Regions from separate parts of the Shewanella sp. JNE2 genome, predicted to be linked through region 1. Evidence: predicted binding sites of a transcription regulator. Region 1 holds the regulator's gene; the other holds the start of a gene.

Region 1 (4,178 bases):
TATCGCTTGAATTGAGGAAGAAGCTGGTAATCTCCGTCCCTGCTGGCAGGTTAGAAAGCTGCTGAACCAGCACTTTATCTTGCTCTGGCATATTACGAACATCGACACTAATGGCGACAAGATCGTTACTGCCTTTGAGTTGCTCAAGCAAACTGCCTATTAGTGGCAAGGGAAGGTTATCGACACAGTAATAGCCGAGATCTTCAAGCACCCTAAGTGCGACAGATTTGCCTGAGCCAGAGCGGCCTGACACTATGACCAGTTTCATCCAGTGATTACCTGATAGAGTTCCGTTTCATCATGCGTCTTACGCAGTTGTTTTAATATTTGTTTATCACTTAGCTTTTCTGCCATGCACGACAACGTGCTTAGGTGCTGTTGGCATTGATCCGCCGGCACAAGCAGTGCAAACAAAATATCAACAGGTTGCTTATCGATAGCGTCAAAAGCTATCGGTTCCTCACATTTTACGAGTATTGCAATGGGTTGTGTAATATCGGTTAATCGACCATGTGGAATGGCGATACCGTTACCTATACCTGTGCTCCCCATCTTTTCGCGCGCCACAAGGCTTTCGAAGATCTCTTGAGATGAGAGGGTGGGGTACTGGGCAGCGGCTAAGTCACTGATGAGTTCCAGTACCTTTTTTTTACTGCCCGGAGTGGCGCAGGTAGTGCACTCCGGCCTCAGTATGGTACAAAGTTCCATTATTAGTGTTTTGTTAACTTCTCTTTGTGTTTAATAACCTGACGATCAAGTTTATCGATCAGGACGTCTATGGCAGCATACATGTCAGTATGCTCTGAAGTTGCAAAAACTTCACCACCGGTGAGGTTGATTCGCGCTTCGGCAATCTGTTGCATTTTCTCAACATTGAGCACAACGTGCACATTATGGATCTGTTCGAAATGGCGTTCAAGTTTTGAAAATTTTTCCTCTACATATGCCCGTAACGATTCAGTAATCTCGATATGGTGTCCAATGAGCTTTATTTGCATAGAAACGTCCTCCGATATCCATAGTAGGCTATAAACTTTTACGCTGATTGGAAGGGGGAATAAGCATTGCTTCTCGATACTTCGCAATGGTTCTGCGCGCAACATTTATTCCCTGTTCTGCCAGAAGTTGTGCCATCTTGCTGTCGCTTAATGGTTTTTTCTGGTTTTCCGCGGCAACCAGTTTTTTAATAAAGGCTCTGATTGCTGTGGATGAGCACTCACCGCCATCGTCAGTCCCGACATGGCTTGAGAAGAAGTATTTTAGTTCAAAAAGTCCCTTAGGGGTATGTATGTATTTTTGAGTTGTGACCCGTGAGATGGTGGACTCATGCATTTCAACCGCTTCGGCTATATCGTTAAGTACCATAGGTTTCATAGCTTCTTCACCGTACTCAAAGAAGCCTTGTTGGTATTGAACGATACAATTGGCCACTTTGAGTAAGGTGTCGTTACGACTTTCTAAGCTCTTGATAAACCATTTGGCTTCCTGCAGATGGCCACGAATAAATTGGCTGTCTGCTTGGCTTTTTGTGCTGCGAGCCATGGCGGCATATTGCTGGTTTACATTGATTTTGGGCATGCAATCTGGGTTGAGTTCTACCACCCAACGGCCATTTTTCTTCGATACCGACACATCTGGGATCACATATTCTTCATCCATCGGTGTGATCAACAAACCTGGGCGAGGGTTCAGCGTTTGTATCAGTGCGATACCATCCCGAAGTTCATCTTCTTTCAGTTTGGTTTTACGCATTAACAGCCTAAAATCGCGAGCAGCGATCAGATCTAAATGATCTTTGATCAACATGCGGGCATTTTCGAGATGTGGTGTGTCCGGCGAAAAATGGGATAGCTGGATCAGTAAACATTCGCTGAGATCTCTTGCTGCAACACCAACAGGATCAAAGTGTTGGATACGTTTAAGTACAGCTTCGACTTCGTCTAACTCAATCTCATGATTTCCCATCGCTTCGAGAATATCTTCAGTACTTTGGGTGAGATAGCCCTGATCATCAATGGCATCAATAATGGCAGTGGCAATGGCAAGATCGGTTTCAGAGAAGGGGGTGAGGTTTTTTTGCCATTCTAAATGTTCATGCAGGCCCTCGCTGGTTTCCCCCTGAAAGGGCATATCGTCTTCTCTACTGCCACCCGAACCTGAGTTGGGTGAGGCGGTAAATACTTCATCCCAAGTGGTATCCATGGGCAGTTCATCTGGCATAGATTCTTTGGTCAAGGATTCTGCGGTATCAACAGTGGAGCTATCTTGTTCGGGGGGCAGTGGGCTTGATTCGCTGAAATCGGTGTCTGATAAATTCTGGTTGCGTTCTGTAGGTGCGTCAAATTGCTCATCTTCCAGCTCAAGAAGAGGATTAGAGTCTAAGGCTTGCTGGATCTCTTGTTGTAATTCCAATGACGAGAGCTGCAACAGACGAATCGCCTGTTGTAACTGTGGCGTCATGGTTAACTGTTGGCCCAGTTTGAGCTGGAGTGACGCTTTCATGTTACCGCTGATCCCTACGTTATTATTTTTGAATGAGGCCGCTTGTTATCAGTGAGTGGAGTCTAGTCGCGATAATTTTAGGCTATAGACTCCGCTGGAGTAACTATAGCCTGAATTGTTCACCTAAGTACACAGCCCTAACTTGCTGATTGTCTAAGATCTCTGCAGGAGTTCCCTCGGCAATCAGGTTTCCATGACTTACTATGTAGGCATGTTCACATACGTCTAATGTTTCTCGGACATTGTGGTCTGTGATAAGTACGCCTAAGCCACGACTCTTAAGTTGTTCGATAATTTTTTTGATATCGATGACGGAAATCGGATCAACGCCCGCAAAAGGCTCGTCGAGTAGAATAAACTTTGGATTGGCCGCGAGGGCGCGGGCAATTTCAACTCGGCGACGTTCACCCCCCGAAAGGGACATACCTTGGCTATCGCGAATATGGGTAATATGGAACTCTTCGAGTAGGTGTTCCAGTTCTTCTTCGCGTTCTTCGTCTTTTAGCTCTTTACGGGTTTGTAATACCGCCATGATATTGTCGTGAACGGTCAGCTTACGGAAGATACTGGCTTCTTGTGGTAAGTAACCAATTCCTTTGCGGGCGCGAAGATGCATAGGGTCTGCAGTTAAATCATCATTGTCGATAAAAATATGGCCTTTATCGCTTTTTACTAACCCAACCACCATGTAAAAGGTCGTGGTTTTACCTGCACCATTTGGGCCGAGTAAGCCAACAATTTGGCCGGTTTTGACTGTCAGACTGACGTCTTTAACAACTTGGCGGTTTTTGTAGCTCTTCGCGAGATTTTGTGCTCTTAGGGTGATTTGGGTCATTGAGAATCCTGCTCTTTCACAGGTTTATCTGCGGGTGTTTGGGTTTTGAGATCATCCTGATAGTTTTCAGGTTGGATGATAGTGATCACGCGATCATCACCACTCCCTGTGCTTTCTGCGATCAGTTTTTGTTGAATGATGTTGTAACGAATGAGGTTACCTGTCACTTGACTGCCCGCTTGATCGAGGGAGGCCGAACCTGTCAGTGTTAATGTTCTTGTCGCCATTTCATAGCGAATTTCTTTAGCACTGGCGGAAGCAGGGCGACCATCATCTAATATTTGGGTGTAAGTCGCGGGGTTGCCCGTTGCAACTAAGATTTTGCTGGTTTCACCATCGGCAGAAAAGGCGCGAAGCTGGGCCGCTTGGATTTTGATTGAACCCTGTGTGACTTCTACTGGGCCAAAGAAGATGATTTGGTTGTTTTTGATATCTGCGGTTTGGCTAACGGCTTTAATTTTAACTTCTTGCTGCAGATCTGCGACTTTTGCATAAACGCTCATGCTCATTATCAGCATTAAGCTGGCAAGTAATATCTTATTTTGCTTCATAGGTTCCTACTACCTGACTGGTCAATTGGACTTCCTGCGCGTTCAGGTCCGCATAAAGGCCTTGCCCTTGGATATTAAAATCTTTCCCTGTGACGTAAATGATACGGTCAGAGGTCATTATCATAGTGTTTAGATCAAGTTCTAAAAAACTAGTCGATAAGGTTTGTATCGGCTCTTCAGGGCTAATGGCATCGATAATAACATTATTTTCTAATACAACCTTGCCTGTTTCTTTGTTGAGTTGTCCTTGATCCGCTCTGATCTGCCATTGTGCTTTGCCTTGGTCAGGA
Region 2 (4,178 bases), 2.2 Mb from region 1:
GTAAAGTTCATTGCCTTTGTGGAACATTCGATGAGTAAATTCTCTTTTTAAGATTTTTGCTGATTTTAGATGGCCTGCCATTTCACACGAAAGTGCTGCTTGAAGGAGATCGGCTGCATCAGTTGGAATCATTGAAAAGACTTCAACAAAGTCACTAATGTTTTCAAAATTACTAAATGCTTCAGCCAATGTTTCGGCCGATTCGAAATGTAATATTTTACTTTGATCATGCTCTAGTTTGACGATAGGTGCTTCTTCAAGAGTTGAGAAATATTGTGATGCAATGTACTCATTAATTTGTTCTATTTCGATGAGAATGTTTTCAACACCAGATAGAACATCAATTAATTTTTCCGAGTAGGTGTCTATGCTAGGTTCAGGGCCGTCGGAAATGTAGCGTTTATACAATTCCTCCAGCCAATCATAGTTGGCGATTGAAACTACAAATTTACCAAGTAAATCTAGGTTTGGATTTTGTTCTTGGTAGAGGATGCCTGAGGTTTCATTTTTCTTGACCTTTTCACAGTTATCTTTTTTTTCATGGTGTTTGAGGTCGAAAGATTCCATTCGTTAAATGTCCATTTTCTAGTTTTATGGCTATAAGAAAACTATTAGAAATGAAGCGAAAAGTCTATAACTGAGATGAACAGGGCAAAACGGGGATTTTTGAAAATGTTACGAAAAAAAATTCTAAAAAACGTCATTCCTATGGCGGCACATAGGCGGCACAGGATTTTTTGCTTTTCGTAAATTACTGAATTTTATATATAAAAAGTGACTTATGGTCTCTCCACAGGGACTCGAACCCCGATCGGCCGCTTAGGAGGCGGCTGCTCTATCCTGTTGAGCTATGAAGAGACGAGAGTGATTATACTGGTTTTATCTGTGATTAAAAGGCTTATGATTTAGTTGCTTAAATCTTAATCGCGATGTCGTTTATCTGTACGTTGTAGACAGCATTTTGGTCTACAAGCACCGCGGTTGAGCTTTCTTCACTGACTTGTTCAATTTTGACAGTGGCGCGACTTTTTGTCGCGATAGGACGCATTTCATTGAGTCTGTCTGGCAAGTTCTGTTGTAATACTACTTGGAATTTATCGTTAACACGAATGCCATGTTTTCTGCCTAAATTCAATATTATCCTATCAGCTTGGCGACTCACTACTTGGCCGAGTAAAGGACGGCAGTTGAGTGTGCTATCCAAATCTTGAGTAGCTTGCTGCATTAATTGATTGATATTTCTGCCATATGCCGAGCGCCAAAACCTTTCACTATTAGGCGATACTACGGCTTGTTCTTCAAACTCCCATGGGGCAGAGGTACTGTAACTTTTACTCCATACTTCTTCTCCACTGATCCCGTGGTAGAGATTAAGTTTGAATTGAAATTGTCTTTGTGGGGCTTCATCCCAGATGCCGAGGAAGGTTGATTTAACTGGATCTGTCGAAATATCAATAATTTGTGGCTGAAGAATATATTGGCTGTCGGTTATTTCGCTCAACCAATTTGGTAGCCTATATCCTCGAATATCGACTAAATCTTGGGTAATATCGAGTCTTTCTTTAGCATGTAGGTGGCTAAAACTCGTAGATGAATAGCTATCGATATTATGGCTCAATTTTTCGGAGATAATTTCTTCAAACCCTGAGAGTTGACCGTATCTAAGCTGGGTGCGATCTTTTATTTGCGCTTGAGGTATTAAAATAGCCGCTTTTAATTGCCCATTCGGACATTGCTGCGTAGGGTCTTCATTCAGATCAAGTCGTAGGGAAACATATATTCTTTGGCCTTGGATCCGCTCATTGACCAGTTGAATGCTGATTGCTTGGGCATTTCTATTTATCGCAAAGCTGCTTTGGGTGAGATTGCCATTAGTTGTTTGTTGTTCGCTGGATATTCTTATGCCTGTATTAAGCGTTGCATAACTTACTGCCTGATTGATGGCTTCTTCCCTAGCTTGGGCTATATTGCCATTAATAATCATGGCCTCACCACTGGCTTCGATCCATTCAGCCTGTACAGACATTGAAAGTAAAGTAAGGCTCAAACTAATGATAGAAGCGGATCTTAATATGTGCATCAATTCAGTCCTTAATGCTGTGCCATCACGAATGACGAGATTGTTAATTTAGCCAGTTTACTGACAGACAACGCTATTAGACTAGAAAGCAAGTTTCATGCCTTATTGAAAGGGGACTTTAGATAAAGTTTTACTAATGACTGCCGATAAAGTAGCTATGGATATAATCCCAATGGCAATTTGCTGTCTTGGTCTGGTATTTGCATTTGATATTTCCTGTGTTGTAGCTGTGGCCTAATTATCATTTAAATGGCCAAGAATTCCTTTAGACGAGGTCTGCCCAATGTTAAAACGTGTCATTATTCCCTTAATCCTAATAGTGTTAGGTGGATGCGTTGCTAAATCCGTTGTGCCTCCGAAACCTAGCTTAGTTGATGGCAATGGCTTGCCGCCAACATCGACGATTAATCATTTAGCTCAGCGAATTGTCACAGAGTTAGTTAAACAAAATGATGCACTCCGTTCAGATCAACCCATAGTAGTTACAACACCTGTGTTGGTGGGGGATATGAACAACACTAATGCAATGGCACAACAGTTACAGCAAGGATTAATGACATCACTGCATAGCTTTCAATTTAATGTTGTAGATTTAAATCTTGGTGATGGCTTAAGGGTGACCGCAAATGGTGACTTTATTTTGACGCGGGATTGGCAAAAGTTATCAAACAATCTCCCCGTTGAACATTTAGTCGTATCGACGATGAGCCCCACAACAAATGGCATGGCAATCAATACACGTATCGTGAATATCAGTAACAATCGCGTGGTTTCTGCGTCTCAAACTTATGTTACCCAAAAAGAAATGGCCAATTATATGCAGGCATCAGAACAAGTGGTCTCACAGAATGGTATTTTATATAGGCAATCAAGTTCAGGCATGAATGAGGTTCGTGTGTTGGGAGATGGAAAATGAGACATTACCTTTTACTCGTTGCAACACTTTTATTTAGTGGCTGTGTGACAAAAGACAGATATGTACAGTGGGAAGATGTGCCTCCACCCAGTTTTCCCAAATTAACAGCCATAGGCTATGCGCCATTAGCGACACAGCCTGCTAAGGAACAATCTCAAAAAGTGTTAATGGCGATGCAAGCGTCAAAAATAGTGGCTTATCGTGAATTGGCGGAACAAGTTTATGGTCAAAAGATCACGGCGAATAGCAGTGTGAGTGATTGGATGTTAACGGATGACAATGTAAAGGCTTCAGTATCTGGCGTTATTCGCGGGGCTAAAGTGGTAAAAAGCTATCCCGCTGGTGAGCATTATGTTACTGAGTTAGAACTTGATTTTTCTCAAGTTTGGGCTCTTTATCAACAACAAAACCGTCCACAAAAAGTTAAAGAAGTCACGTATTTTTAGGCATGTCATACCCAAATATTGATTTCACTTTGGCAAATTTTTGCGTCTAAAATACTAACGCTTTTGGAGCTTTTGATCGCGAAGCAAAAAGCGGAGTTATGCTACTCAAATGAGGAGTTGCGTGCATGAAGGTAAGTGCATATCAGCTAAACTTTTTAGCTGGATCTCTGTTGTGATTGAGCGTTTGTGTTGAAAAGATCCTGTGGGAAAAGTTTTGTCCTATATCACCGTAAAACGTCAATCTTTCGTATCAATCCCTTTCTTATAAACACATTGACCGCGCATTTGCGCGGTTTTTTAGGTTATTGATTTTGCAGGCGATTATTTTGCGAGAGAGAGACTAGCTGAAATAGAGATTAAGCTTTTAAATCATTACCTAAACTTGAGATTGTTGAGGTTTTACCTTTATCGTTATAGGTCAAGCTAGTGGCGTTACGACTTGCTTGTAGAGCTTGAGCAAAGCGATTTAAACTCGCTAAATTCATGTCGATTAAACTGGCATTTTGCTCATTTAGCTCTTTGCATTCGACCAATGCCAGCTTAACTTCTGCCATTTTATGGCTAAGGTGAGGTTGCTGCGTGAGCTGAGATTGGTCGCTATGGTTGGCCAGCAATTCATCATTGGCTTTAAGTGTTTTGAGGCATTGTGATTTTTCATTTGCGAGTGACAACAGCAAATCGGCGTTTTGGTCAACCAAAGCGCCTTTTTCTTTGAGTATAATTTGCTTTAGAACAG

What was found. Region 1 encodes sigma-54, which starts transcription at its own class of promoters, with help from an activator protein. Its sites were predicted from a motif close to GTTGGCACGNNNNTNGNNT; they were not measured.
Region 2: MZ182_RS13730 (FlgO family outer membrane protein) is a predicted target of sigma-54. The motif match lies at 2,268-2,286, and genes of this name have one in related genera.

Annotation. Positions count from the first base shown of each region.
Region 1 is NZ_CP096169.1:724,973-729,150, forward strand. It holds gene rapZ (RNase adapter RapZ) at 1-268, opposite strand, end outside; gene ptsN (PTS IIA-like nitrogen regulatory protein PtsN) at 265-708, opposite strand; gene hpf (ribosome hibernation promoting factor) at 711-998, opposite strand; gene MZ182_RS03275 (RNA polymerase factor sigma-54) at 1,027-2,502, opposite strand; gene lptB (LPS export ABC transporter ATP-binding protein) at 2,606-3,337, opposite strand; gene lptA (lipopolysaccharide transport periplasmic protein LptA) at 3,334-3,888, opposite strand; gene lptC (LPS export ABC transporter periplasmic protein LptC) at 3,875-4,178, opposite strand, start outside.
Region 2 is NZ_CP096169.1:3,070,599-3,074,776, reverse strand. It holds gene MZ182_RS13745 (hypothetical protein) at 1-567, opposite strand, end outside; tRNA gene MZ182_RS13740 (tRNA-Arg) at 783-858, opposite strand; gene MZ182_RS13735 (flagellar assembly protein FlgT) at 914-2,080, opposite strand; gene MZ182_RS13730 (FlgO family outer membrane protein) at 2,364-2,996, shown strand; gene MZ182_RS13725 (LPP20 family lipoprotein) at 2,993-3,442, shown strand; gene MZ182_RS13720 (flagella synthesis protein FlgN) at 3,799-4,178, opposite strand, start outside.